Regions from separate parts of the Paenibacillus sp. MER 180 genome, predicted to be linked through region 1. Evidence: riboswitches for the same ligand, from Rfam matches in the RefSeq annotation. Region 1 holds a riboswitch; the other holds the start of a gene.
What was found. A riboswitch is a leader RNA that binds a small molecule or an ion and turns the genes downstream of it on or off. The one in region 1 is predicted to bind glycine.
Positions count from the first base shown of each region.

Region 2: it holds a riboswitch for glycine, as region 1 does, so the genes downstream of both, M3661_RS09700 (alanine/glycine:cation symporter family protein) here and gcvT (glycine cleavage system aminomethyltransferase GcvT) in region 1, are expected to answer to the same signal.

Region 1 is NZ_JAMAVT010000005.1:219,762-235,348, reverse strand. It holds gene M3661_RS10435 (PASTA domain-containing protein) at 351-1,946, shown strand; gene gcvPB (aminomethyl-transferring glycine dehydrogenase subunit GcvPB) at 2,083-3,540, opposite strand; gene gcvPA (aminomethyl-transferring glycine dehydrogenase subunit GcvPA) at 3,537-4,892, opposite strand; gene gcvT (glycine cleavage system aminomethyltransferase GcvT) at 4,889-6,016, opposite strand; glycine riboswitch at 6,118-6,241, opposite strand; glycine riboswitch at 6,245-6,339, opposite strand; glycine riboswitch at 6,503-6,611, shown strand; gene gcvH (glycine cleavage system protein GcvH) at 6,805-7,197, shown strand; gene murI (glutamate racemase) at 7,375-8,208, shown strand; gene M3661_RS10405 (GNAT family N-acetyltransferase) at 8,168-8,761, shown strand; gene M3661_RS30725 (DUF5316 family protein) at 8,883-9,062, opposite strand; gene M3661_RS10400 (VOC family protein) at 9,335-10,039, opposite strand; gene M3661_RS10395 (MerR family transcriptional regulator) at 10,091-10,480, opposite strand; gene M3661_RS10390 (MBL fold metallo-hydrolase) at 10,713-11,465, opposite strand; gene M3661_RS10385 (aldo/keto reductase) at 11,730-12,701, opposite strand; gene pdxR (MocR-like pyridoxine biosynthesis transcription factor PdxR) at 12,923-14,374, shown strand; gene M3661_RS10375 (D-alanine--D-alanine ligase) at 14,378-15,313, shown strand; gene M3661_RS10370 (hypothetical protein) at 15,406-15,579, shown strand.
Region 2 is NZ_JAMAVT010000005.1:70,081-85,667, reverse strand. It holds gene M3661_RS09740 (FecCD family ABC transporter permease) at 1-818, shown strand, start outside; gene M3661_RS09735 (ABC transporter ATP-binding protein) at 822-1,634, shown strand; gene M3661_RS09730 (HugZ family pyridoxamine 5'-phosphate oxidase) at 1,618-2,130, shown strand; gene M3661_RS09725 (DinB family protein) at 2,147-2,644, shown strand; gene M3661_RS09720 (GNAT family N-acetyltransferase) at 2,757-3,608, shown strand; gene M3661_RS09715 (BMQ_0737 family morphogenetic spore coat protein) at 3,756-7,190, shown strand; gene M3661_RS09710 (aldo/keto reductase) at 7,378-8,355, shown strand; gene M3661_RS09705 (pyridoxal phosphate-dependent decarboxylase family protein) at 8,616-10,073, shown strand; glycine riboswitch at 10,269-10,375, shown strand; gene M3661_RS09700 (alanine/glycine:cation symporter family protein) at 10,524-11,864, shown strand; gene M3661_RS09695 (sigma-70 family RNA polymerase sigma factor) at 12,026-12,559, shown strand; gene M3661_RS09690 (DUF4179 domain-containing protein) at 12,556-13,671, shown strand; gene M3661_RS09685 (alpha/beta hydrolase) at 13,766-14,683, shown strand; gene M3661_RS09680 (ClbS/DfsB family four-helix bundle protein) at 14,880-15,404, opposite strand.

The DNA of each region.
Region 1 (15,587 bases):
CCGATGGTGATACAATGATGATTAAACAATGACGAACAATGACGAACGATGATGAAACGATGTCAAATCAATGATTCAGCAACGACTAGACAACGAATAAATCACGATAAATTGATGACGAAATGTTGATGAATCGTTAATGAAAATGATGGAAGAAAATAATCTGAAAAATTTGCGAAAATGAGCCAGATTAAGCTATGTAGGCGATAGTTTAAGGAATTGGCAAATAGCTGCACAATGTTTCGTTAATGCAAGTTTTGCAAAAAATCATAATTTGCTTCATAATGTCTTAGGAGAGCTCGACGTTCAGCGTTGGGCTTCCAAGCATGAATCGCGGAGGAGCAAGACATATGAGTGCTTACATTGGGGAACGTTATCAATTATGCAAGGTAATTTTGCATTTGGCAGATGGAGTTTTATATGAAGCCATAGATTTGTCACTTAAGAGAGATGTATTTATATATTTGGTAGAGAATAAGGGACTGGATAAGGCTGAGCAATGCAAGAAAGCGTTTGGTCAAATCTCGCATTTTTCAAATAATCGATTCTTCCATATGCTGAATGCAGGGACGTCCGGCAGTGATTTCTTCGTGGTGTTCACCTCCTATAACGGAATGCCGCTGGCGAAGTACATACAGCATCACGCGCTGAGTGCCAACAAGACGCTGTCCTTGTTATATGAAGTTGGTAAGGCGATTCAAGATGCGCTGGAATCGAATATTACGAACTTCTCCGTATCTGTCGACAACTTGTGGATTACGGAGGATCATCAAGTTCTTGTGATGAACTATTGGTCAGAGGCACCGACCGAGCGCTGCGGTACATTGGGACTGTGCTACTTGCTGTATCAGCTGAGCACACTGCATTTGAATGTGCCTCAATACTATGAAATGTATGAGTCGCGCTTGGCCGGTGCATTGAAGGAACTGTCTCCAGGTCAGAAGGAAGCGCTGTTGTCTCTCGTACAGAGTGTCTATTTAGGAGAAATCTCGCAGTTTTCCTTCATGCTGACGCTCCGCGAGATTATGGATTCGCCGAACATCCCTGTGAAGACAATTGGGGGCATTTATACGCCGCCCGTTCCGAAAGTGGATCCAGAGCTGCTCATCACTGCTGAGGAAGAGGCGGAGGAAGAAGAAGCCGCACCTTATGAAGCGGATAACGCGGAGAATGTGGGCCGCAAGAAAATGATACTCATTCTTGCATGTGCTGCTGTATTTATTTGCGTATTGGGCGGAGCAGTCATGTTGGCAAACTCCTTGTCGAAGGCAAATGATGCAGCGATATCTACTGATGCTCCAGAGTCTACCGATCAGGTTGCAACTGAGAATCCAGCAACAGAGCCGGGAACGGATTCAGATGCAAGCCAACAGGACTCCGGCTCTTCTACAAACGTAACAGAGCCGCCAGCGACGGATAACAATAATAATTCATCCAATGATAATTCCTCTCAAGAACGCGAGACGGAGAAGAAATCGGATGATTCGGATCGGAAGTCGACTGAGCGTGACCGTGACCGTAATAGGGATTCCAACTCGAACAATACGAGTGTAACTCCGCCTACGACGCCAGAGAAGAAACCTGACGATCATACAACAGATTCTGGAACGACGAATAACGGCGCTCATGATGGTCAGACAGGGACAACGTCAGACACGACAACGCCACCAGACGGTCAGCAGCCTGATGGCCAGCAGCCGGATCCGAACACGAATACAACGACGGAACCGCCGAATTCTGGTGAGATTGCTGTTCCTAACTTAGTGGGCTTGTCGAAGGAAGAAGCGGAGAAGCAGGTTCTTGCAAGCGGCTTGAAATATGAGTATGTTCTCGAGAACTCGGATGAACAGGAAGCAGGGAAAGTATTTAAGCAAGAGGTTCCTGCTGGTGGAGCTGCGAAGAAGGGTGACAAGATTAAATTCTATGTTAGCCGAGCGAAGAAATAATTAAAGCAATCTAAAGTTGTAATACTGAAGGACTGAAGGTAAGTTACATTTCGTCCAATAATGAAATGCCCCGAGTGCCGTAACCGAATTGTCGGTAGGCGCTCGGGGCATTTTGCATGTTGCTGCTTATTACTAATTAATTACAAGCACAGTTCAATACAGGCTTCCGCGCGGCTTGGGTTTCATCTAGTCGCTTCACATCCGTATAATGCGGTGCATTCAGCAGCAGTTCAGGTTGTTCCTTCGCTTCCTGTGCGATCTGGATCATTACATCGATGAAGCGATCCAGCGTCTGCTTGCTCTCTGTTTCCGTAGGCTCGATCATCATACATTCCTCGACATTGAGCGGGAAGTAGATGGTTGGCGGATGGAAGCCGAAGTCAAGAAGGCGTTTGGCAACATCCAGCGTCCGCACACCGTACTGCTTCAACCCTTTGCCTGACATCACAAACTCATGCTTGCACACGCCTGGATATGGAATATCGTAATAAGGCGCCAGACGGTGCATCATGTAGTTGGCATTCAGTACCGCGCATTCAGATACACGGCGCAGCCCTTCTGGACCGTAAGTGCGAATATATACATAGGCGCGCAAGAGGATACCGAAGTTACCGTTATAGGCCTTGACTCGTCCCATGGACAGCGGAGAGCCTTGATCGAATTCATATGAACCATCCTCAAGCTTCATCACCGTAGGGGAAGGGAGGAATGGAATCAGCTTGCTCTTCACGCCAACAGGGCCAGCACCAGGGCCGCCGCCGCCATGAGGCGTGCTCATCGTCTTGTGCAAATTCAAATGGACAACATCAAAGCCCATATCCCCAGGACGCGTAATGCCCATAATGGCATTGGAGTTAGCGCCATCATAATAGAGCAATCCGCCAGCTTCATGAACAATGCTCGCGATCTCGACAATATGCTCTTCGAACAATCCGAGCGTGCTCGGGTTCGTGAGCATCAATGCTGCCGTATCAGATCCAACAGCGGCTCTGAGTGCTTCCAGATCAACGAATCCTTGTTCGTTAGACGGTATTGTAATCGTATCTAAGCCAGCTACAGTTGCACTAGCGGGGTTCGTACCATGAGAGGAATCAGGAACGATTACTTTCGTCCGCTGCTCGCCGCGGCTCTCATGGTAAGCACGGATCATCATCAACCCCGTCCATTCTCCATGCGCGCCTGCCGCAGGCTGAAGCGTGACCTTATCCATACCAGTTAAGGTAGCGAGATCCTCTTGCAGCGTGTACAGCAGCTCTAGAGCCCCTTGCACCGTGCTTGTAGGTTGATAAGGATGGATTGCTGCGAGACCTGTCAGCCTTGCTGCATCCTCGTTAATTTTCGGATTATATTTCATCGTACAAGAGCCGAGTGGGTAGAAACCATTATCTACGCCGAAGTTGCGGCGTGATAAGGCGGTATAATGTCGAATCACATCAACCTCATACACTTCAGGCAGCTCGGCCTCTTGACTGCGCAGCATCGAAGTTGGGATAAGCTCTTGAATCTCGATTTCTGGAACATCACATTCAGGTAAGGAATAGGCAATACGCCCAGGATGACTCAATTCAAATATTAGTGCTTGTTCCGGTTTCATACGCAGCTCACCTCCAGCAGGTCAATAAATTGTTCGATGTCTGATTTGGATTTTTTCTCCGTGACCGCAATGAGCATATGTCCTTCCAGTTCAGGATAGAAGCGGCCAAGATCCAAGCCGCCAATGAATCCGTTGTCCAGGAGCAGAGACTGCAATCGATCCATGTCAGTATCTTGCGGGAGACGAAGTACGAATTCATTGAAATAAGGCGCTTGGAACGCTAATCCAAGATTGGGCTTGTTGTTGATGTAAGCAGCTGCATAATGAGACTTCTGTATATTGAGCTTCGATACCTCTTGCATTCCCATCTTGCCCATGACGGACATATAGACGGAAGCAGCAAGAGCAAGAAGTGCTTGGTTCGAGCAGATGTTGGATGTCGCCTTCTCGCGACGAATATGCTGTTCTCTCGCTTGGAGTGTAAGAACAAATCCACGCTTGCCATCCAGATCCTTGGTCAAGCCGACAATTCTGCCTGGGATGCGGCGCATATAGGGCTCTGCAACGGCAAAGAAACCGCATGTAGGACCGCCGTAAGATGCTGCAATGCCAAGCGGCTGGGCATCTCCAACACATACGTCGACACCTAGTTTGCCAGGGCTCTCCAACATAGCAAGACTCAGTGGATTCGTACTCATGATGAGCAGGCCTTTATTTGCATGTGCAATCGGTTCAATGGCGCGCACATCTTCAATGCATCCGAAGAAGTTCGGGGACTGAATCAGTACGGCAGCAGTCTCGTCCGTGACAGCACGCTCCAGCTGAGCAAGGTCAGTCACGCCGTCTTGATATCCAATCTCGACTACTTCAACATTAAGTCCTCGAGCCATTGTGCGAACAATCTGTCTCGCTTCTGGATGGACAGTGCTCGAGATGACAAGCTGCTTGCGCTTCGTTGCGCCAACCGCCAGTGCTCCAGCTTCTGCAAGTGCAGTAGCGCCATCATACATGCTGGCATTGGCAACAGCCATACCAGTCAACTCGCATATATAGGATTGAAATTCAAAGATTGCTTGCAATTCACCCTGACTGATTTCAGGTTGATAGGGTGTATAGGCTGTATAGAACTCTGATCTAGAGACTAGATGCTGAATGACTACAGGGATATGATGATCGTATATTCCAGCACCAAGGAAGCTGGTATGGCTCTCACTGTTAGCATTGCGGGAGGCCAATTCCTTCATATGCTTCATCATGGCTGCTTCATCTAATGGTTCAGACATTGGCAGTACTCCATTGTAACGAATGGAGGCTGGGATATCGCGGAATAGCTCGTCAATGGAAGAGATGCCGATCTGCTGCAGCATGTCAGCCTGATCTTGTTCCGTCACTGGAATGTAACGATGCTTCATGATGGATTCGCTCCTTTGGCAGGGGTCGGGATTCGTTTATAAAATGGAGTCGAGACGACGCGGGCTTTCAACTGCTTGCCGCGAATTTCGACAAGAATTTCTGTATCCAATTCAGAGAATGCGGATTCAATCAAGGCCAGCCCTAGATTGCGCTTTAATGTCGGCGACTGTGTTCCTGTTGTAACTTCTCCGATCACGCGCCCATCTGCAAGCACTGGATAATGGGAGCGAGGAATGCCTTTGTCGATCATCTCAATGCCAACCAGCTTTCGTGCCGGTCCATCGGTCTTCTGCTTCGTTAATGCTACACGGCCGATGAAGTCGCCCTTATCCAGCTTGACGAATCGTGCTAGTCCTGCCTCAAGCGGCGAGATATCGGCTGTAATTTCTTGTCCATAGAGGGGGAGACGTGCCTCGAAGCGCAAGGTATCTCTAGCACCAAGCCCTGCTGGGAGCAAGCCGAACGGTTCGCCCGCGCGAATCAGTTCATTCCATACGTGTGCTGCATCCTCTACGGACAAGTAGAGTTCGAAGCCATCTTCACCGGTATAGCCTGAGCGAGACAGCAATGTTGATACGCCGCAGACTTGTGCATCTGATAGGAAATGGAATGGTGTGAGCGAATCAATAGGTGCTTCAGTTACCGCAGCAAGAATAGCTTGGGCATTCGGCCCTTGAAGGGCAAGCAATGCTGTGCGATTCGATACATTGGTCAAGGTAACGCCATGAATCAGGTGTTTCTGCAGCCATGCGTAGTCTTTATCGATGTTGGAGGCATTAACGACGAGCATGTAACGGTCGCTCTTCATCTGATAAATGAGAATATCATCGACAACTCCTCCATCAGGGTAGCACATCAGCGTATATTGTGCTTTGCCATCCTCGAGCCGCGATACATCATTTGTTGTCATCTGTTGAAGAAATGTCAGGGAGGCAGGGCCGCTTACGATAAATTCACCCATATGGGAGACATCGAATAGACCTGCATGTGTACGAACTGCTTCATGCTCTCGCTGAATGCCGATAAATTGAACAGGGAGCTCCCAGCCGCCGAAGTCAATGCAGCGTGCACCCGGATAAGCAGAGTATTGATCAAATATTGGCGTTCTCTTCAATTGACTCATGAATTCACCTCGATACGCGTATTTGGACTAATTATCGGTATACGAACATAAAAAGGACAGCCGAAAGAAAAGTGGATGCATCGCATCCTCTCATTCTCTCGCTCTGTCCTTTGTACCTGAGAGTGTCGCCGATTGTCGCAAACAAATTGTTTGTTTCCGTGTCTACCATCGACTTTCCCCTTGGGTGACTGTATTCGTTTTCATGAATAGCAGTGCTCTCCAGAGGTGCGTCCGGTAAAAGTCCTTTTGCCTGAGAGATTCACCCATTCAGGCTTACTCCTTCGGCGCTGCTATGTCTCAGCAGTCTCTCCCTTTACCATCATTCGCCATTTTCAGCTGTCATCTCTACATTAGTTGAGCTTTCCACACTTTGTCAATTGATATTTTCTTCACAACTGATTTCATAGCTTGTCATATTGACAATCATGCATATCTTGCAATAATCTAATGGTGTTATAATTACCCAGTTTAATCGTAATTCGCGAACGAGGAAGGTCGGGAGAGTTTGACAATTGCGATTGTCAACACCGAAGGAGCAAGTTGCCAGCCGCCGATTGGCAATGAATCTCTCAGGTTCCATAACCGCCATTCTGACGCAGCTCTGGAGAGTGCATTTTCTATGCCGCCAAAGGGGTAAGTTCAACCGCAGTTGTGGCTGTGGAGGAACGGGAACTCTCAGGTACCGAGGACAGAGAACAAGGCGACAAGGCCGCTTCCTGTCCATTTTTACGATCTCGATTGGATAGACGGCCTGATGAATGACATTATGAATGAAATGGGGCGTTGACATGAGTGAAGTGAAGAATGGATTGTTGTATAGTGAAGAGCATGAATGGGTAGTTGCCATAGAAGGCAATACGGTACGGGTTGGCATTACAGATCATGCACAATCCCAGCTGGGAGACATCGTATTCATCGAATTTCCGCCAGTAGGAACCAGCTTGTCCGCAGGGGACAGCATGGGATCAATTGAATCGGTGAAGACCGTATCTGAGTTGTACTGTCCGGTATCCGGAACAATTACGAAGGTCAATGATGGATTGGAAGCGTCGCCAGAGCTTGTGAACAGCAGCCCCTACGAAGATGGATGGATTGCAGAAGTTGAAGTAGAAGGCAGCGTTGAGGAAGCTGTGAAGCACTTGCTGAATGCAGAGCAGTACACGAAGCTGATAGATGAATAGTTGAAGGAACAATAGGTTGAGAATCTAAGAACCTGCTGTACCGGTATCATGCTGGTGCAGCAGGTTTTTTCATTTGCTTTCTGACAAATTTCGATAGGATTCACCGCCGAAAAGGAGTACAATATAAGCATCGACAACTAGATGTTGCAATGCTAATAAGAATGCTAGGTGAATGGAATGACAATCGCTTTTTTTGATTCTGGAATCGGTGGAATAACCGTGTTGGCTGAGGCTATGAAGCATATGCCGCATGAACAATATTTATTCTATGCAGATACGCTGCATGTCCCTTATGGGACGAAATCTCAATCTGAAGTAATGCGCCATGTACATTCAGCTGTGGAAGACATCATGCAGCACAATGTTAAGGCGCTTGTTATTGCGTGCAATACAGCGACAAGCATCGCAGCGTCTGAACTAAGACGGAAGTACGACATTCCGATCATCGGGATGGAACCAGCAGTCAAGCCTGCCGTGGAAATGAACCGCGACAATGGCAAGCGTGTGCTTGTATTCGCGACAGCTTTAACCTTAAGTCAGAACAAATACCATACATTAATCAGTCGAATTGACGAAGAACATATTGTGGATTCGATTCCCTTGCCGGAATTGGTAGAATATTGCGAGCAGTTAAACTTTGATAAGGGAGTGATAGGAGACTACTTCGTGCATAAGCTTGCTGGATTGGATTTGAATCAGTATGGAACAATTGTGTTAGGGTGTACGCATTATCCCTATTACAAGCACATATTGAGAGACATTATCCCTGCTCATATCCAGCTTATAGACGGCAGCCATGGCACCGTGCAGCGTCTAGCACAAGTAATGCAGGAAAACCAGCTTAAGCAGTCATCAGATACGTCAGTTCGCCCTTCAATTCAATTTATGTGTTCAAGTCATGAGCAGCAATACATAGACAAGTTACAGACTGCACTCTATACCTATCAGACCTTCGGGGGAATGGATACGAATGAACAATCAATTGTTCGAGCTGACGGGGAGCAGTGCTAAGCTGATCCCGATGCTTCCTGAACATAAGGAAGATTTATATGAAGCAGCATCTCATCCTGATATTTGGCACTACTTGCCGCGCACCATCCGCAGTCTTACGGATGCAGAACGAGTGATTCATGATGCTGTTCTGAACCGCGAGAAGGGGACTGAGTATCCATTCGTTGTCATTGATCAGCTTACAGAGCGAATTATTGGCGCAACGAGAATAATGAATATGTCTGCCTTGCATCGATATGCCGAGATTGGCGGCACATGGTATCATCCTTCTGTATGGCGTACTCGCATCAATACAGAGTGCAAGTATTTGCTGCTGCAATATTGCTTTGAACAGCTGCATACGATTCGTGTTCAGCTGACGGCAGATGTGCGCAATGAGCGCTCGAATCGCGCCATTCAGCGGTTAGGAGCCGTATACGAAGGGAAATTGCGCCGACATCGGGTGATGGAAGACGGGTATATTCGCGACTCGAATGTGTACAGCATAGTTGATGAGGAATGGCCACAGGTGAAGGAGAGGCTCGAGCAATATTTGCACCAGGTGTATGTGTAGTTATACCGCTATTCAATCGTTCAATTCACAGTTATGTATCAATAATACAAAGAGAGGATGTGCCCACCAAGTAGATGGGGCTAACATCCTCTCTTTCTTATATGATGATTAAGCCGCTCGCTTATAGGACAAAAGTAAAGATAATGATGGATGTTACAATACACGGCAGCCCAATTAAAAACATCGTACCGCTAAATTTAATATTTCTTCGATGGTCTTCTTCCGGAATGTGACCCATATTAAATTTAAGCTTCGTATCATCCTGGAATAGACCCGAGAAAAGGGAACCAACTACCCACAACCCTAAACCTAATTAGCAATTGATGTTGAATAAGGAGTGGAGATCTCCATTTTGCCAAATGTACACATACAATACTGAAAGTACAATGAGAACGAGCCCAATTGCAAGACGTCGTAAGATCATATCATACCTCCTTGAATTCCACTATTACCCATCATACACCAAATTCAACCTATGTGAAAGTTAGATCAAAATAAATTCGAATAAAATCAATCAAAAAACGAGTATTGAATTTATGATGGTATAATAGGGAGCTTATGAAGCCAGCATCCTTACGAAGTTACTTGTACACCCTGAGATGTACATAGAATACGGAATGTATCGCTATCCTTCTTCAAGACAACGGCGTTAAACCCTGATGTTTCATTTGTATCGGTATGACGAAGTGATAGCCAACCACGATCAAGCAAGAATATCCGATCCAGGCTGCCGGAATCTGTTGCAATGGATGATTGCAGCTGGTAGGCGCTGGAATATACAGATAGATCCTCTTCAATATTCGTTGTTTGAATTTCGACTCCAGTCAATGTATATGAACTAGGCCAGACACGCGAATGCTCGTACTCGATTAACCACGGCATTTGTAGTCCAATGTAGGCTGTCTGAAAAGAGATGCTGGTTCCGTCTTCTACTGGAGCGAGTTGATGGTTAGGTCCTATGTAAGGTATTCCTAGACTTCTTGCAGGTTCAATAAATGAAGGCAAACCTCCTGTTACTTCTAATGCGACTCCGAAAATCCCTGCACGCTGAGAGGCAAATGCAGCGAATGCAGAGCCCAATGGCGTCTTCTGTGCTTCTTCTAAATCCTCTAAGGCGATGAGTTCAATAAATCCCTCTCTTAAATAGGCAACCTGCCCAATTGTTCCTGGGAACGGAATGACTTGCTTCGTAAATATAATGCCGGTAGTCTCTTGAATAAGATGGACTGCCTGAGACAAATTAGGTACTGCAAGTGTAACATGATCCAAAAACAGCAAAGGAAATCCCTCGTTTCTTCTCAAATTACAATATTAATTGTCTGTGATATGTTACTTCCAATGAGTAACTAGTTTTTCTAGTTGCAGCTCTGCTTCTCGTAATAATTGAATCTGTTCTCTTATCTCCTGAAGTCGTTCTTCATAAAATGCTGCAGCGCATTCAGCTTGATGATTGCTATTATTGCTGTTATTGCTGTTATTGCTGTTATTGCTGTTACGCCCTGGCAACCCTTCACAGTTCTGAATCAGGAGTGCTATCTCATCAGTGCTAACTCCAAGCTTCAAGAATAACTGGATCAGCTGAACGCGCTGGACATCGATGTCTTCGTATATGCGATACCCATTCTCTGAACGAGCGGGGGACAGCAGATGCTTCTGCTCGTAATAACGCAGGGAACGAAGACTGACTCCTGTAAGCTTAGATAATTCACGAATATGCATTGTTGGTACCAACTCCTTCATAATGCGGCCACAAATATAGTGTAAAGGATGACATGATGTGAAGGTCAATACATAATAATCAATATTTCTATGAGCGAGCAGGAAATGTAAGAGTAGGAACCAGTGAGGTGGTTTTTACATTATCCGATTGAAAAGTGTATGGTGTGCTGATGTCAAAAGGAAAGAAGAGGGCAGCTAACCACAATAGGATGTTGGTTAGCTGCCCTCTTTATTACGGCTTCGTTATCGACGAATGTGATAGTTGCAGGATCTGATGGTGTATGTTCTGTTCGGACAGACCGCCATGATAACAGATGACGGTGTCAATCGGATATTTGGTCAGCTTGTCGAGAGAGTGAATTGCACTGTCCATGTCCAGTGTTGCATGCGGGACGGGACCCTGCAGCATTCCATCGACGCTTATCATCGCGTCGCCGGCTATCAAGATACGGCTGCGTTCCAAATAGACGCTGACATGCCCTGCTGTATGGCCAGGCGTGTGGATAATGTGGATTCCGCCGCAGTAAGGAAGAACTTCATTATCCGTAATTAATCGGGTTACGTTCGCTGATGGATGCATATCGCACATGGCCAGAACCTTAGGACGATGTTCATCTGGCAGCAGCGGCAGAAGCTTCGCCATAGCTTCATGGCTTGTCTTAATGAGTGGATATTTGCCTTCTATGTAGGGGGCGTCTTCGTGGTGCGCTATCACTTCGAGATTGCCGTTCTTGGATGATACCACATCAGGCAGACTCCCGATATGATCGAGGTCTTGATGGGTAAGCAGGACAGCATGCAATCGATCTAGCGGCACGCCTGCTTCTTGCATCGCCTGCTGGATTCGAATCCAATCCCCTGGCATCCCAGTGTCGATTAGTATTGCATCCTCTTCATCCCATATTAGAGTAGGATGAAGTGCTACTGGTCCTCCGATGCCTTCAGATTCCAACTCTAACATCATGATTCCTGGTGCAACGATCATTGTATATCCCTCCATCGTGAGTAAGGCTTGCCATTACGTCTTAGCATAGTATGTTTTATCACGGATGGAATTTAATATCAATAGATAAATATTTAATCATAACACATAAATAATTATTTGTCAATATGCACATCGAATCATTATGTACATTGAATCATCTTGAATTTACGATATTGAACGAAAAAATCGTATTCAACAGAAGAAAAGCGGCATCCATCCGGATGCCGCTTGTTTCAGTCATCTATATCGCTGTGTCAACGATGATTAAGGCAGCATACGGCCTCTCGTGCTGACGTAGAGGGAATACCATTCTTCACGTGACAATGTAATGGAAGTTGCATCCTTGCAAGCGCGGATCCGCTCTGGATTAACAGTACCAATTACGGGCTGAATATGTGTCGGATGTCTCATTAGCCATGCAAGTACAATCGCTTCGCAAGTTGTGTTGTATTGAGAAGCTAGCTTCTGAACAAGCTTAGCGGTAGCTTGAACCGATTCGGGTTCATTGTCAAGATTTCGTCCAGAGTACAAGCCTTGCGCCAGCGGTCCCCAAGATTGAATTTGAATGCCATTCATGCGGCAGTACTCGAGCGTTCCATCTGGGAAGGTATCGTCAGCAGAAGCTGCTTGATTCACGTGCACGCCTGCATCCAGCCAGCCATAGCGGGCTAAGCTCATTTCCAACTGATTTGCAACGAACGGTTCATTGAAGCATGATTGCAGAAGTCGAATCTGACCAGCACTCATATTGGATACGCCGAAATGACGCACTTTGCCGGATTGCTTCAATTGGTTGAAAGCTTCAGCGACTTCTTCCGGTTCCATCAGAGGATCAGGACGGTGCAGCAGCAATATGTCCAAGTATTCAATACCGAGACGACTAAGAATGCCGTCGACACTCTCTAAGATGTGAGACTTGGAGAAATCATATCTTCCCGGAATATCACCATCAGCGAAACGAATGCCGCATTTGGATTGGATAATAATCTTCTCGCGTAATCCTGGTTGCGCTTTCAGCACGTCGCCAAATACTTGCTCCGCTTTGCCGCGGGAGTAAATATTCGCATGGTCGAACATGTTGATGCCAATCTCAAGCGCCGCTTCAATAGCAGCTTCCGCACGCTTCACATGTTCATTTGTATACGGCTCATTATCCCAGCTTCCGCCCATTCCCATGCAGCCAAGCACGATGCGGCTTGCCGGAATTCCACGTTCATTCAATGGTAACGTTGTCACAAGCAATCACTCCAATGTAGTAGTCAATATTAATAGTAATCGTGTTGCTTCCTAGAGCTCGTCCAAATCATATCTGGATGATGCATTACTAGTTTACTACAGCAGAGTGCTAGATTCCACTATCACATCGACTAAGAACCGCATCGGTTGTAAAATAACCTGAATGTGGTTCTTCTCAATTGGAAGGGTTTGTGCCAAGATAAGAAAGGGGAGTTGAGCACATGTTCCAAGATTTTAAGCTGATCCCAGGGAGACCAGCTTATTTGCAAGTTAGAGATTATTTGCGACTGCTCATTAATCGCGGATGGCTTACAGCTGATCAGAAGCTTCCCTCGACAAGGGAGCTTGGCAATGTATGGGGTGTAAGCCGCAACACCGTTATTGCAGCTTATCAAGAACTTGCTGATGAAGGGCTCATCTATTCAATCCCTGGGCAGGGCAGCTATGCTTCACCTGCTGAACGAGCCGATACAATTGTAGCAAATATGGACTGGAACAAGAGAATGAGCGAGAAGGCGCAAACTGCTGAGCGCATGGATGTGATGAAACACGGTGTACGCGGCGAGCGCGGAATGATCTCGTTTATGAGTATTGCGCCAGATGAATCATTATTTCCACTTCAATATGTTAAGCAGGCATTGGTAGACCGTATTGCAGCCGAAGGCGAGATTATGCTGAATTACGGATATGCTCAGGGATATCAGCCGCTAATTGAAGAGTTGAAGCGATATATGGAATCTAAGGGCATTGATATGAAGGGCAAGGATATGCTCATTACGAACGGCTTCACGGAAGGACTCGATATTGTCCTATCTGCTATGGATAAGCGTCATGGGCGTGTCATTTGTGAGAATCCTACCCATCATAGTGCCATCAAATTGTTCAAGATGCATGGCCTTAAGATCGAAGGCATTGCGATGGAGCACGATGGGATGAACATGGAACAGGTAACGAACGCCTTAGAGGAACGTTCCTATGATCTGGCATACTTAATCCCATCCTATCAGAATCCTACTGGAGTCGTGATGTCTCCTAGCAAGCGGATGACTGCAATACGCTTATTTGCCAAGCACGGCATACCCGTAATCGAAGACGGCTTTAGTGAGGAACTGCGCTATTCAGGTGCGCATGTCGCACCACTTATTGCCTGCGCTGGCGGGGCTAATCATGTTATCTATATTGGGAGTTTCTCTAAAATTCTGTTTCCAGGGATGAGAATCGGCTGGATTATTGCAGATGAGCAGCTCATTTCATATCTCGTTAGTATGAAGAGGGCTCGAACGATCCATACCTCAACATTGGATCAAGCGGTACTCTATCAATACTTACACAATGGGCATTTTGAATCTTATTTGAAAAAAGCCAAATCCGTATATAAACGCAAGTACGAATGGGCTGTACAGTGTTGTGAACAACATATTCCACTCCGCAGATTATGGGGCGATGGTGGACTCCACTTATTTATTGAACTGGATCCTTCGGTTAATGTTGAGGATGTACTTATGAAGTGCCGTGAACAGGGCGTTCTATTTACACCTGGAAGCCGATTCTACACAGATGGAGGAGGCGCCAACACATTCCGAATTGGATTTTCACGCGTATCGGAGCCAGACATCGAGCGAGGGACTCGAATCATAGGGAACGTAATAAAGCAAATCATCCAGGGGGGATAACAGATGAAGGTTGGTATCATTATGGGGGGCGTGTCTACAGAACGGGACGTCTCGCTTATGACAGGTCAGGAAATGATGAAACACTTAACTGGCAAGTATGAGGCGGTACCTATTGTATTGAACAGCAAGGCAGAGCTGATTGACAAGGTTGCAGGGATTGATATCGCGCTCCTCGCGTTGCATGGGGCGTTCGGTGAAGACGGCACCATTCAAGGAACACTTGATACGCTTGGGATTCCGTACACCGGGGGCGGGATATTATCAAGCAGTTTATGTATGAATAAGCTGCTGACGAAGAAGCTGGTGAAGTTTGAAGGCTTCGCAACAGCGGATTGGCTTATGCTGCGATCGAATTCCGCTTATGATATTGATCGGATTGAGGCAGACCTAGGTTATCCGCTCGTCATTAAGCCAAACGCAGGCGGATCCAGCATCGGTGTACAGTTGGTGCACAATCGTGATGCGCTTGTCGCGGCCTTAGAGGAAGCGTTCCAATATGATTCGGAAGTGCTGATTGAGCAATATATTCGAGGCGAAGAGATCACATGCTCCATATTAGATGGAGCAATGCTGCCAATTCTATCGATTAAGCCGAAGGGGGAATTTTTCGATTATACCTCCAAGTACGAAGATGGTGGTGCGGACGAGGTAGTTATCGAGCTGCCGGAGCAAGTGATGCAGCAGGTTAGCCGGACTGCACTTGGCGTATATGAAGCTGCGCAATGCAGTGTGTACGCTCGTATTGATATGATTTTACATCAAGGAACTCCGTACGTGATTGAAGTCAATACGCTTCCTGGGTTGACGAAAAACAGCTTATTGCCTAAAAGTGCACAAGCAGCGGGGATATCGTACGGTGAGCTGCTTCATCGTATTATCGAAATCTCACTGCAAGAACGGACTTATATAAACGGGAATGCTGCTGTAGTGAATTCCTAATCCACTACGAACAATGTGATGGATAGGTATGGAAATGCATGTTCATGCACATAATAACCTTCGATCCTAGGTTAGGGAAAGGAGGGGCAGCAATGAACAACAAGCAATCTCATGATGATCAAGTTGCTACAAAAGCAGAGGTTCAATCCACGAAGCTGAATAAGCTTCCTGTTCCTGAGCAGGCCAATAATGTGGAGTTTAGTGCAGAAGCTTTCGAACAAACGGGAGCGAACCGTTCCGCAGCGAAGGACAACGATACCGTGTAATCGTGCAG
Region 2 (15,587 bases), 150 kb from region 1:
GAATTCCGAGGGTGCTGATGGCCTTGTTTATTGGTGCTAATCTGGCCGCTTCAGGCGCACTAATGCAGGCAGTGGTGCTCAATCCGCTTGCAGATCCAGGACTCACTGGAGTGTCGAGCGGTGCGGCAGTAACGGTACTGTTCATTATGCTTGTTATTCCTGGGTACTATTCGATGGTTCCGCTCGCGGCAATTGTTGGGGGCAGTATAGCAGCGCTTATGGTATATGGACTCGCATGGAAGAAGCACTTTGGTTTAACGCCTGTGCGCATTATTTTGTCAGGGGTAGCTGTGAATGCAGTATTTGGAGGAATGATTGGACTGCTTTCCATCTTGTATAGCGACAGGCTTCCTGCTGCTCTGCAATGGCTGAACGGGAGTTTATCCAGTACTAGTATGGCAGATGTTCTCGTCATCCTTCCGTATTCATTGATAGGATGGGCAGCAGCACTGCTATGTATACGGCATGCGAATATTTTGCGATTAGGCGAGCAGGTAGCACACAATTTAGGCCTTAATCTGACTCATATTCGAATCCTACTTTCTTTTATTGCGGTCTATCTAGCAGCGATATCCGTGTCCACGGTCGGACTTGTTGGGTTTGTAGGCCTGCTTGTGCCGCACATTGCAAGAATACTAATCGGCTCTGACTATCGTTATCGTCTTCCTCTTAGTTTTGTTCTTGGTTCAATGGTGCTCCTCATCGCTGATACCATTGGTCGGACAATCTTTAGTCCTGTAGAGATTCCCGCAGGAATTGTCATGGCCATGGTAGGAGGGCCATACTTCTTATATTTGATGCGGAAAGGGGATGCCTGATCGATGCTGCATCTGTCATCACTGAACATTCGTTATGGGAACAAACAGATTGTGCACGACTTCTCGCTTCATGTGAATGAAGGCGAGGTGCTTACGATCATCGGCCCTAACGGGTCGGGCAAGTCTACTGTTCTGAAGGCAATTACTCGATTAATTCCCTGTGATAGTGGGCGAATTTGTATTGCGAATGAGGAATTGCAGCAGTTCAGTTCGAAACAGTTGTCGCAGATCATGTGCATGTTGTGCCAATCCAATTCAAGCCCTTCCGATATGACCGTAGAAGAACTGGTTGGATATGGGCGAATGCCCCATAAGAAATGGTATGAACGGATGAATGATGAGGACAAGGAGATTATCTGCTGGGCAATGGAGCTAACGGGGATGACCTCCTATAAGGAGAGAAAGGTTGTATCCTTATCAGGTGGAGAGGCGCAGCGCGCATGGATTGCAATGGCGCTGGCCCAGCGGCCAAAAGTGCTGTTGTTGGATGAACCAACGACTTTTCTCGATATCGCGCATCAGCTTGAGGTTTTGGAATTGGTTCGCAAACTAAATCGTGATCTGAATCTAACCGTTATTATGGTGCTGCATGACTTGAACCATGCCAGTGCCTACAGTGACCGAGTATGTGTCATCCAGAGCGGGGGAATCCGCATATGTGGGACCCCGGGTACGGTATTTACATCAGAGCTGATTCGCAGTGTATATGGGGTAGATACAGATATTCAGTATTTACCGGATCGAGAACATCCACGAATACATGTGTTGAATAAATGGAATAAGGAAGCGAGGATTGGGAATGAAGCAACAGGATAATGACAAAATGAAACAAAAATATATGAGTTTCATTGATAGTGTTCAATCTGTAGTGCTTAGCACAATTGCCGAAGATGGCTCTCCGTTTGGCTCATACGCTCCCTATGTGCGGAAGGATGGCAAGCTGTATATTTATTTGAGTAAAATTGCCCAGCATTATCGGTATCTTGAGCATAATCCGTGTGTAGATGTTCTCATGATTGAAGATGAATCCAGGACCGGAAACATGTTCGCTAGACAACGTGCTCGCTTCTCATGTCAAGCGGCGAAGCTGGAAAATGAGGCGAATGAGGACATATTTGCTGAGTTTGAAGCGTCGTTTGGATCAAGTCTTATTCACATGCTAAGAGGACTTGATTTCTCATTGTTTGAACTGTCACCTACAGAAGGACGATATGTTGCTGGATTTGGTCAAGCCTATGATATCGATTTGGAAGCATTGCGCTTCGATCATGTTGCAAGAGATGGGCATCAACAGTCTGAACCAACAATGTAGGAGGGAGATGAAGGGAATGACGTACGATACGGTATCGGTCATATGGGATACGATCCAAGAACGGTTCTATCAGATGGTGCAGGAACTGACTGATGATGAATTGAGTTATGGAGTGGGCAGTGCCACAATTGGCTACATGATTAGACACAATGCAGAGGTGGAATATTTATTTGCAGATTGGTACTTTGGACAAGAGTTGCCTGCGGATGTGGAAATTCGCACGAGTCGAGGGCCGTCAGGAGACTCGAATCGATATACAAGCATACTTGACATGCTGCAATTGATTCAACATTCGCAACATCATATTCGTCAAGCGATGTGTACGCTGCCTGAACAAGCATGGCATGTTCCGGTGAAGTCGCCAATGGGAACGATCACACCGCTACAAGCGGTTGGACGCCTGTTGTATCATACCAGTCTGCATGCAGGGCAAATTGCCTTCATACTTAAGCATACCAATCCCGCCTCCATCTCTGCGAGGCAGCAGAGGTCTACCCCTGCAACTTTACATTGAGCCAACATGTAAGTTAGATTGAGCTACCTTGAAATCAACCTTTTGGTTGATTTCTTTTCTTTGTGTGGAGTAAGATATGTCCCGAGAGGAATGAACTGGAGGATGATGGCAAATGGTAAAGTATCTTGCATGTTCAAAAGTAGATATTTCAAACATTTATGAAGCGTTTACAGTTGGCTTTTCTGATTATATCGTGAAGATGGATATCACCGAAGAGATGTTCAAGACTCGTTTCTTTGGCGTTGAAGGCAACCAGCTAGAGAATTCTTATATTGCGATGGATGGGGAACGACCAGTCGGGTTGATACTAGGCGGATTGAAGAGATATGAAGGCATACTAACGATGCGCTGTGGAGCACTTGCAATCCATCCTGATTATCGTGGAATCGGAGTGAGCTCAAAATTATTCGAGCTGCACAAGGCTAGAGCAGTGGAGTGCGGTTGTGGGCAGTTGTTCCTTGAAGTCATTGTTGGGAATGACAGAGCGATCCAATTCTATAAAAAGAAAGGCTACTCCAAAGTATACGATCTTAGCTATTTTACCTTGAATCATCCAGCTAGTATGCTGGGCAGAAATGTTGAGGGGCATGAAATAAAGCCAGTTCCGTACGAATGTTTTGAGCGGCATGTGCATAATTGGCGCATCCCGCATATCAATTGGCAGAATGATTTGGACTACATGAGGCTGTCTGACGCCAATAACTATGTCGCAGCTTATAAAGACGATAAGGTCATTGCAAGTTTATGTATGAATGATAGTGGCAAGGTTAGTTTTCTCTATGTAGATGTTGAATATCGAAATCAGGGGATTGCTACCGAAATGCTTATGACCATGATAAGAGAGAAGCAGCCAGAGCGATTATCGGTTTCTTTTGCGAATAATCATTATCTAGAAGGCTTTGTATCTAAGCATGGATTCAATCGAAATGAGCTCGAGCAATATGAAATGTATTTGCATTTGTAAATAATTTTGCAGTTGTAATCAATGATTTCCCCTCATTGAGGGACTTGGAGGATGGGTGGTTAAGCCTACATCGGGTTAATGAACTATCAGCGTACGTACAGAATATAATGCTCACACGATCACGTATGCTGTAAGGATGTGTAGACAATGCCATTTATATTGCGCTTCAGTACGATAACAAGAGGTGCGATTACGTTCACTGGGAATTCTCTTGGTATTAGCCGCGCCTCTAGATTTTCTCCTGCTTGTACACCGGGTACGGCTGATGCGATAGGGTCTTTTATTATTAATAATCCAAATGTAATGTGCGGTACAGTTCCGTCCAGTCCTTCGACTGGCGGGGGGACGACGAATATGTATTTGATAAATTTCTCAACAAATTCGCTCGTCCTCCCTCCTGGAAGTACAGTTGTATACGCTGAATTGGTATGGGGCGGGACATATTTGATCAATACACCGGGCGGCGAGGATTTATCAGCCCGCTTGAATGACCCGGTCAGATTCAGTACACCGGCAGGCATGTTCAATATCCAGCCAGAGACGTTCTTCAATTATGCCATTAATACTCAAGGCGATTTAGGCTATGTGCGCTCTGCCAACGTAACTGCGCTGGTTGCGGGAGGCGGTGCGGGAACATACGGGGCTGGCAGAATTGTTGGGACACTGGTTCCGGATCCGAATACGACAAGTTTCGCAGGTTGGTCACTCGGGGTCGTATACGTGAATCCTGCATTGCCTTTCCGCAGCATGAATTTATATGTCGGGAACGTCCCGATTCAAGCCATATCTCCACCAGTCAATGAAATGATCGGGAATTTCCAAACTCCATCAACAGGCCCTATTACCGGCCGCCTGCTCGTCAGCGCGCAAGAAGGAGATGCGGAGATTACGGGAGATTTCGTACGCTTTGGCCCAACCCTTGCCAACCTTACAACGATTCCGCAGCCCGCAGGATTTACGAATAACTTCTTCCAATCACTAATTTATGATGATAACGGGAATATCAACCCGACAGCTACTTTCGGGGATCGCAATCCTATACCTGGGCAGCCAGGGACGAATATCATTGCAGGGAACCGTCAAGGATGGGATATTGCCAACGTAAGCATTTCCAACAGTCTCGTGAACGGGCAAACTTCAGCAGCACTTCAATTCGGAACGAATGGCGACGGATATACCGTCAATCTGCTGGCGATTCAAATTGACAATATTCCACCGACGCTGCTGCTGGAGAAGACCTCTTTTCCTGATACAGTCACCGTTGGAGAAGAGATCGTATACACCATTGTCGTCAGCAACGATGGAGACTCCCCGCTTGTGAACACTGTACTTACTGACCCGCTACCAGCTGGTGTTACGTTTCAATCGGTTCAAACTACGCAAGGTTCGGCATCGTTTGCTGCTGGAACGGTTACCGTAGATATCGGGACGATCCCGGTTGGTCAGAGTATTACCGTCAATATTACCGTGCTGGCAACAGCGGCTGGACTCATATCCAATACAGCTTCAGCCCAAGCAAATCAGACCGGCATCATCTCCTCAACCGCAGTCAATACCGTAAATCCTCTGCCACCTCCAATCCTAGAAATTGAGAAGCTGGACTTTCCCCCAATCGTCGCCGTAAATTCAGAACTCGTTTATATTATATTTGTCTCCAATATTGGAGGGAGCACAGCGACCAATGTTGTTATGAATGATCCGCTGCCGGCAGGAACCACCTTTGTATCCGCTGAATCGGATCAAGGGACGATTTCGTTCGATGGCACGACAATTACGAATGACATTGGTTCACTTGCTCCGGGAGAGACTGTGGTCATTTTTATCGTCGTCATCCCAACGGTCACAGGTACAGTCTTGAACACGGCAACGACGTTTTCAGATGAGACTGCGCCACAATCCTCTACTACCGAAACTCTAGTTATCGAAGAGCCGATACTTGAGTTAATGATATCGAAGTTTGCAGGGCCGGATCCTGCAACTGTTGGAGAAGAACTCATCTATACGATCGTTGTCTCCAACGAGACGACGGAGTTATTAACCGGCGTGGAAGTGGTGGATGTGCTGCCGCCTGGTCTCGTCTTCGTATCTGCCGAAACTACGCAAGGAACCGTAACTGAAGTGGCTGGCACCGTGACAGCATTGATTGGCGATCTTGATCCTGGTCAGTCTGAAATCATCACGATTACCGTTATTCCTACAGCTCCGGGCGTCGTAACGAACACAGCTACAGCGACATCTGATCAAACAGAACCTGTATCATCCACGATTGATACAACCGTCAATGCGCTTCCTCCGGCTTTTTTAACCATTGAGAAGCTTGCCGAGCCGGATCTTGTAACCCTTGGAAATGAAGTCATCTTTCAAGTGACGGTGTGCAACATGGGAGAAACGGCGGCCACAAATGTGGTTGCGGTGGACACATTGCCTGCAGGCGTTGAAGTCACTGGTATCCAAGTATCTGAAGGCACATTCACGCAGGTCGGGCAAACGATCACAGCATCTTTCGGTGTCATTGTCCCTGGAACGTGCGCTATGATTACGATCGAAGCAATTACGACTATAACAGGAATATTAACGAACACAGCAGTGGTGACCGCTGATAATGTTGAAGACCCTGAAACAGCAACCGCAAGCATTACGGTATTACAGCCGCTCGCCATTTCGAAGCAAGCTTCAAGCAACCCTGTGCTTGTCGGCAGCCTGTTGCAATATACGATCAGTGTTGCAAATCTCGGAGAACTTCCTCTAACGAATGTAATCGTGCGTGATGTCATTCCTCCTACGGTTGAATTTGTTAGTGTTCAATCTGAAGGAGGCACTTGCTCTGTATCCGGGCAGACCGTTACTTGTCTCTTGGGCACATTGGAGGGTCAACAAGAACAGACGATTATCATTACAGTCATTCCTTTGTTAGAAGGGGTGGTTACCAACACGGCTACCGCTCAGGCGGATAATACGCCTCCTGTTACAGCTACGATTACGACGCTAGTTGTACGTCCTTTAGAGTGCATTTCTGTCAGCAAACTGTTCGATTGGGTTGTTACTCGGAGTGATTTCATCGTGGAAGAGTCTATTCCCGAAAACTGCAGGGCTTTCGTAGAACAAGCAATTGCTGGCGGTCGGCAAGTGCTTGTAAGCTGCAATGCAGTGCCAGCTATGGGAGAATGCAGCATCACGGTTGTAAAGCGGCTGCCGCTGCCCATTATCGGATCGCAAGCAGCTATTGTACTGACGACGTGCTCTGCAGAGGTAACAATTACGTTAACAGATAGCGGAACAGGAGAAACATGCACGTTTACACTATTAGTCAAGAACAACGAGAAAGTATCACTCTGCTTACCGCTCCCATTAGATGAATCCAACATTACTTCTCAAATATTCGATATCCATTGTGCTGCACGAATTACTGACAGCCTAACGATTGAGTTGCAATTGGATTGGTGTTTGGAGCTTATCGTGAAATTTACAATACCGCTGATGGTTGAAGCTACATTCTGTCAACCTAGGGCATTAATTCCGATACCAGAGTCATGCAGCATCAGCCTTCCAATGCAATGTCCGACGATTTTTCCATTCGTATAAATGTCTTGTAATCCATAGAGATTCTGGATTCTTTATTGTTGTTGAGAACTCATGCCTGCATGAGTTTTTTTTTTTTTGTGCGCGGAAGTGGAATCATAAGGCAGACACATATTTGATCGGATTCAGATCAAGGGGATAGCTTGTGATATAATTACTGCTAAATAAGGAAAGCAAGGAGTTGATCGTCATGCAATATCGTCGTCTTGGCAATAGTGGATTGAAGGTGTCAGCGCTTGGATTAGGAACAAATGCTTTCGGCAAGCGGGCTGACAAGCTGGCTTCGACTCGAATTATTCATCAAGCGCTGGACTATGGCATTAACTTTATTGATACGGCTAATATTTATGCTGGTTCAGAATCAGAACGCATCATCGGTGAGGCGCTGATAGGCAATCGACACAATGTCGTGCTGACAACGAAGGCAGGATTAATTCGAGGACAGGGGCCGAACGAGCGCGGGTCATCTCGCTTTCATTTGCAGCAGGAATTAGACAATAGCTTGAAGCGGCTAAATACCGATTATATTGACCTGTATCAAATACATACATTTGATCCGCATACTCCACTTGAGGAGACGCTGCGGACGCTTGATGATATGATACGTTCAGGCAAGGTGCGGTATATCGGAGCGTCTAACTACGCTGCTTGGGAGCTGATGAAGGCGATTGGCATCAGTGAACGGCTTGGTCTGAATCGTTATGTGTCCATGCAAACCAGCTATTCACTGGCTGATCGAACGCCAGAACTGGAACTGGTTCCGCTATGTCAGGATCAAGGGGTGGGAATCATTCCATATTATCCGCTTGCAGGAGGAATTCTGACAGGGAAATACCGTGTGGGCGATCAGAAGCCAGCTGGCTCACGAGCAGATACGGATCCGAATTTCTACAAGTTCTTCAATGAAGAACGGTTTGCGTTAAGTGAACAGGTGAGCGAATTGGCAGCGGACATCGGCTGTAGCCCAAGCTCGTTGTCATTAGCTTGGCTTATGCACCAGCCTTGTGTATCGACAGTCATTGTAGGAGCGACGAAGGTGGAGCAGTTAGAGGACAATATAACGAGTGTCAATGTCGAACTTAATGAAGAACAGTTGAACCTATTGGATGAAATAAGCCGTCGATATCGTTATGGGGAACCTTTTGCCGTATACCGGTTGCCTGAGTAAATGAGAAAGTAAGGAAGCAATAGACACCGTCTCTAGGTAATAGGGGCGGTTTTTTTGAGTTGAGATTTCGAAATCTTGCGCTCATATTCGAAAAACGATGTAAATGGAAGGACGGTAAGTATAATAGAGTGATAAATGGTCTGTCCTCATAGCGAGCTGATAAACTGTACCTGTTCAATTGTCGTCTTGGTCGGTAAGCTATTATTCAATTGGAACATCTTTCTTGAATTGAACAGTGGAAGGGAGTTGCTGGATTCCGTATGCTTAGACAGAATCCGATCTTGGATCTATCAACTGAGGAACAGTATATGCTAGGCTCATATACGTTAGAGAAGATCAGTCAGTATCTATCATACACCGACGAGGTAGTAGTTGCCCCTGAATTAATCCCATCAGAGATTGTGCAGTATGCGGAGCAAATTGACTTTGCTGCTCCTGTCAAGCCTCAAACTGCGGTTCAGCATGTTATAGAAGGACTGCGTCGATATCAAGTGCACACAGCACATCCAGGATATTATGGCTTATACAATCCCCGCCCGAACTTTATGGGGATTATGGCAGACACGATAACAGCGGCGTTTAACCCCCAGCTTGCTGCATGGAGTCATGCGCCGCTTGCCGTAGAAATTGAGAATTATGTACTGCGTGAGCTCGCCACTCAATTTGGTTACTCGCGTGATGTTGCTGATGGAACCTTCACGACTGGGGGAGCGGAAGCCAATTTGACTGCAGTCTTAACGGCTCTATCTTATCATTTTCCAAAGTATGCAACAGACGGATTAGCAGCTCTGGAGAAGCCACCCATTCTGTATGCTTCTGAAGAGAGTCATCATTCATTGGTGAAAGCGGCTCGTTCCTGCGGGCTTGGAACGAATTCAATTCGCTCCATTCGTACGAACGATTCCTTGCAAATGGATATTGGAGCGTTATTAGAACAAATACGTATAGACCGCGCGCAGGGTTTTGCCCCATTTCTTATTATTGCTACAGCGGGAACGACGGGAGCCGGTGCAATTGATCCGTTAATGGAAATCGCGGCAGTAGCGGAGCATGAACAGATGTGGCTTCATGTGGATGCTGCTTATGGCGGCGCAATCGTATTGGATTCCGAGCTGTCCTTCCATATGGATGGTATCCAGCAAGCAGATTCAATCGCGTTTGATGCTCATAAGTGGCTGTCCGTTCCGATGGGGGCGGGCATGTACTTCACACGGCATTCACGTATATTGAATGAAACCTTCCGTATAACGGCAGATTATATGCCGAAGGAGGGTGAGGAGCTGCCCACGATTGATCCATATACGCATTCCATTCAATGGTCACGGAGATTTATAGGATTGAAGCTGTATTTATCCCTGGCTACAGCGGGTTGGGAAGGATATCGGGCTGTCTTGCGACATCAAGTTGAAATGGGCAAGCTATTCCGAGAAGAATTAATGCGATCTGGCTGGACAGTTGCCAATGATACCGTGCTGCCTGTCATTTGCTTTCTTGATCAAGAAGCATGGACACGAAACGACCAGGACTTCGCTCTATTTGTGAATCAACACGTATTGAGCACAGGGAAAGTGTGGCTATCCGTATTTACCATTCATGGTGTACCAACGCTGCGTGCATGCTTTACCAATTACGATACGAATGTGCAGAATGTGAGTGAACTCATTCATTTATTAAATGAGGCCAGATCCCTATATTACAGTCACCAAGCACATGTGTGATAGATGGTATGGGATAAATTACAATGCAATGGATCATTGCACAATGATAGTGTGTCTACTATAATGTTACCTACAACTTTATAACTGGATGAAGTTTGCGGGAGATAGACGAATCGTCTAGCCGAAGGGGTAAGCTCTCAGGCGCTTAGACATATCGAACCTTGAGCTCGAATACGTATAAGCAGGACCGTAAATGGACAGGACTCTGGAGAGACTCCATGATTGGGGCACCGAAGGGGCAAGACGAATTTGATTCTCGTGGATTCGTTAAAACTCTCAGGTAAAAGGACAGGGATGCAGAAGCGTAGAAAAATCGTAAGTCATTGGTATGATGATCTTATTTAGGTATGTCACTTACGTCAGGTTATTTATTCTGCACACATGTCCCCAGGGTCAAATCATTCGATTTGACTCTTTTTATTATTCACAAAGAGGGGAACTGATTTGACAATGATGGAACAATGGTTAGACAAATTGAACAACATGGTATGGGGAGCACCGCTTCTTATTTTATTAGTAGGAACGGGAATTTTATTAACGATCCGCTTGGGAGCGCTACAGTTGTTCCGCCTGCCGCTCGCCTTGAAGTTAATATTCAAGTCGAAGAACGAGGGAGAAGGGGATGTATCCAGCTTCGGGGCATTGGCTACTGCGCTGGCGGCGACAATTGGAACTGGTAATATCGTGGGGGTTGCTACTGCAATTAAGGTGGGTGGACCCGGTGCATTATTCTGGATGTGGGTTGCTGCATTCTTCGGAATGGCCACCAAATATGCGGAAGGATTGCTTGCTGTCAAGTATCGCAACATTGATGACAATGGACAAGTGCTAGGCGGTCCTATGTATTATATTGAGAAGGGACTTGGCATGAAATTCAAGCCGCTTGCTGTATTCTTTGCGATTAGCGGAGTACTGGTTGCCTTGCTTGGAATTGGTACATTTCCGCAAATTAATGCGATCGTCACTTCTACAGAAGCAAGCCTTGGTGTACCTGCAGTAGTCACTGCGGCAATCGTGACTATCGTGACCGCGCTTGTTACAATTGGCGGGATTCAGAGTATATCGCATGTGACGACGACAATTGTTCCTGTCATGGCTATTATCTATTTTATCGCGAGCTTTGTTGTGCTTATTGCATTTGCGGATCAGATACCGCACGCACTGTCGTTAATTTTCCAAGGCGCGTTTAATGCAACAGCAGCAGGTGGCGGCTTCTTGGGAGCAACGGTTATGATGGCGATCCGCAACGGGATTGCAAGAGGTGTATTCTCCAATGAGTCGGGACTCGGAAGCGCACCGATTGCGGCTGCGGCTGCGAAGGTAAAATGGCCAGCTGAGCAAGGACTCATATCAATGACCGGAACATTCATCGATACGATCATCGTCTGCTCGCTTACAGGATTAACATTGATTGTAACGGGTGTATGGAATGGCCCAATGGAAGGAGCGGCCATGACACAGGCAGCATTTGATGCTGCGCTGCCATACGGTTCCCTCATTCTTATGTTTTGCTTGATTTTATTTGCATTCACGACGATTCTTGGCTGGAACTATTACGGCGAACGGTGCATGGTTTATTTATTCGGTGTCAAATCGATTCTGCCGTACCGCCTTATGTTCATTGCGATCATTGGCTTTGGGGCATTTATCAAGCTGGATATGATATGGAAGCTTGCTGATATTGTAAATGGATTAATGGCGCTGCCGAACTTAGTTGCACTGCTCGGTTTGTCTGGAGTCGTCGTGTCTGAGACGCGTCTATATTGGAAGCATAGGGAATCCGAAAAATAAATAGAAGCAGGAAGCAATTCCTGCTTTTAAGTAAACTGCCAAATGCATGAAAGTGAACATTTGGCAGTTTTTTTGCGTTTAATGAAACCTTTTGCCTATCTTGTGCATCTAATTGACAGTTTGATTCGCGTGTATGGGGTAAAGAAGGGAGTAGAAACGGCTTGCATAGCGATATAGAGACAGAAGTGAGATTGGCTAAGGAAGGTAATAAAGAAGCATTTATTCGACTCATCAAGCAGCATGAAGCCCAAATGTTCAACATGGCCAGGTCGATCGTCAGAAGGGACGAGGATTGTGCAGATGCGATGCAGGAGACTGTGCTCAAGGCTTATCGCGCACTGACAAACCTAAATCATCATGCCTATTTTAAGACTTGGCTCTTTCGGATATTGATCAATGAATGCAATATGATATTGCGGAAGCAGGCTCGCATCATCATGCTGGCTGAACTCCCAGAAGTTGGTGTTGCCACGGCTGAATACAGTGATCATCTTGATTTGCGTCAGGCGATCTATCGGCTTGAGGAAGTATCTCGCAATATTGTTATTTTGTTTTATTTTCAGGATTTGCCTATGCATCAGATCGCCGAGATGATGGATATGTCCGTGGGCGCGGTGAAGACACGGCTGCATCGGGCACGTCACACGCTCGCAGAATGGCTGGATGATACTGAAGAAAGGAAGATGAACGGATGAAAGACATACAACTGCCTATCGATCAGCGACTGGAACAGCTTAGGGAACCATATATTAGCGAGCTGCCAGAATCCGTTCGCAACCGAATGGATCGGACATACCAGATCATCGACGAGATGCTTCCTGGACGGAAGAGAAGAAGTCGGAAGAACCGCTGGCTGCGCAGAGTGTTGATTTCAACAGCGGGTGTAGCGAGCCTCGGGATGGTCATGATCTTCTCGGGTCTTGCCTCTCCAGCGATCGCACAGACGTTAAAGCAGATTCCGTTCATGGATAGCGTATTCAAACTGGTGGGGGATCTTGGCTTGCAAACCGCTGGAGAAAAGGGGATGGTCACCTCAGTCAATCAGCGCGTAACCCATAAGGGAGTGACGCTCACGATTTCTGAGATGATGTATGATGGCAGCAGGCTATCTCTAGTGCTCAGTAGAGAAGATTCGAAAGCGGCGAAGGTTTCTTTTTTTCAGTTATGGAACAAGCAGCGCATGCTAAGCAAGCGAGCCAATAATATCGATTTTTATATGGGAGACAAGCAAATAAATACCGGGATGGGGCTCCAGCCGGGTGGGGAGCATGCTCCGCAATCGATAATCGTTACCGCTTTAGATTCTGCTGATCTTGAGCTTCCAGACTCGTTCGAAATGAAGATGGTCGTGTATTTGGCTGATGTGGATGAGAATTACGAGTTTCTCTTCCCGATCAAGAAGGATACGGAGCGAACGATTATCCTGAAGACATCAGAGACCAAATCACATGATTCGATAAATATGTCGATCGATCGAGTCGAAATTACCCCCATCACAACCCGCTTGCTCGTCGGTGTCCACGGGGCAAGCGGAGAAGAAGATTATCGTAAAATGCTGGATGCAATACCGGATAGCTATAAAGTTGATGGGTTCCTCAATCTGGAGTTCGATATCGAGGATGAGCAGGGAAATGAACAGAATGCAATTGCTGGGAATGGTTCAGGAGAAGGAACAGGAATGGTGTTCTCAACCTCTTACGAGCCGTTCAAGGTGAAGCCTAGCTTAATCGTCATTAAGCCGTTTGTTAGAAAAGGCCCGGATAAGAATTATATTCCACAACTGGAGTTCAAGCTGCCCGTTCGATGAAAGGATTGCATTCCTCGATCATTCGCGTGTAACATGAATATTGATGGAATTATGCTATTACATCATGTATTTCAGTCGGAGGAGAGTTCACATCATGGAGCGCTTGAGTGATTTGGAACCAGGTATTCGAAGCATCGTTAAGGATTTTATTGAATCAGGACGTCCTTCTGCGAGACAGAAGAGCTATCAGGATCGCCGTCAAGGTTATGTACAATCGGTTGTGTTGGCAGGAGAAGCGGAGCCTATATGGGAAATCACCGATCATACGATCGATTCCATCCCTTTACGCATTTACCGACCGTCGTATATGTCTAATCTTCCTGTTATGATCTATTATCATGGCGGGTGCTTTGTGAGCGGGGATTTCACAACTCATGACCGTCAGTTAAGAGCACTAGCTAACAAGGGGAACTCGATCGTGGTAGCGGTAGATTACCGCTTGGCACCAGAACATGCCTATCCAGCTGCTCATGATGATGCCTATAAGGCCGCACAAATTGTGCGTGAGCATGCCGTATCTTGGGGAGGAAATCCGAATGATATTACACTGGCAGGTGATAGTGCGGGCGGACATATTGCGCTAGTAACGTCCTTGCGGCTCAAGGCGCAGAAGGAATGGATGCCAACAAGACAAATCTTGATATATCCGATGTTGGACGCTAGTGGTTCAAGCGAGAGTTATCAACGGTACGGAGATGATTACGTGATCACTCGCGATGCACTGCTCAGCGGTTTTGAAGCTTATTTCGGAGATATTTCATCTGAACATCTAGAGGCGAGTCCTATTCAGCGAAGCGACTTGGAAGGATTGCCATACACGCATATTCTTCTTGCCGAATTCGATCCTCTTGCAGACGAGGGAGAAATGTTGTATCGACGCCTGCTTGAAGCAGGAGTTGGTGTTGAGTGCAGGAAGTATTTTGGTGTCAATCACGGATTTTTCCAACTTGCGGGCATAAGCGGCGCTGCACGGACGGCCATTCAGGATGTTGCCTCTATTATGACGAGGTAACAATAGATACAATCATTTGCTTGAACTAGATATAGAAAAGCTGAAATAGATATAGATATAGATATATAGTTATAGATATAGATAAAAAGAAGAGATAAAAAGGTGAATAGATAAATTCCTAGTTGAATCAGCGGCAGACGGTTCATATCCGGTTACGAGCGTACTGATCTGCCGCTGCACAACTAGGTGAGCAGTGTTAAGGCATACTCAGAAAACCTTTCTTCCATTTTCTGATTTTCGTACGGAATGATGTAAATGGAGCAACCGAATTAATATGTATCCATCGAGCCATCGGCCAATTCTGCTTATCCCCTGTCCAATTGCGAACCCCTTGTATGAATAATGCCTCATCGCTATAGCTATCAATCCAATTCACCCACAGCTGTACGGCATCCTTGAGTTGATTGCGCAATTCAGTTAATGAGTAAGATGAATAATGCTCGTAGAAAGATAGATATAATTCACCGAGTTGATTCCACTTATAGTCTAGAGAAGGCATATTTACGATTTCGCCTTCCTGTTCCTGCTTGTCCCACCCCATAACGAGATGCAGCCAGCCTAATTGATAGGCGATGATCTCGGCTGGAGTTCGATCTACCCCAGTGATCCGCACATCCCTTGCACTGTCCTCGATATCGTTGAATTCTTCATCAAACCGCCTGTAGGTATATTGGATTGCATCAATTAAGGCAGCCTTATTGTTGTAATGATATGCTGTCATTGTGTTATCCCTCCTATTCAGTTCCTGTATATAGTATGACATTGGTAACCTGACAACTGGATGTCAACAATAAATGAACTTTGGAAATTTTGATTTCGCTGTAGAGTCTGTAGAGTTGGAAAGTTCCTTTTGCAATCGGTGATATTCATAGGCTTTAATGGGATTGTTCCAAGATCCATGTCT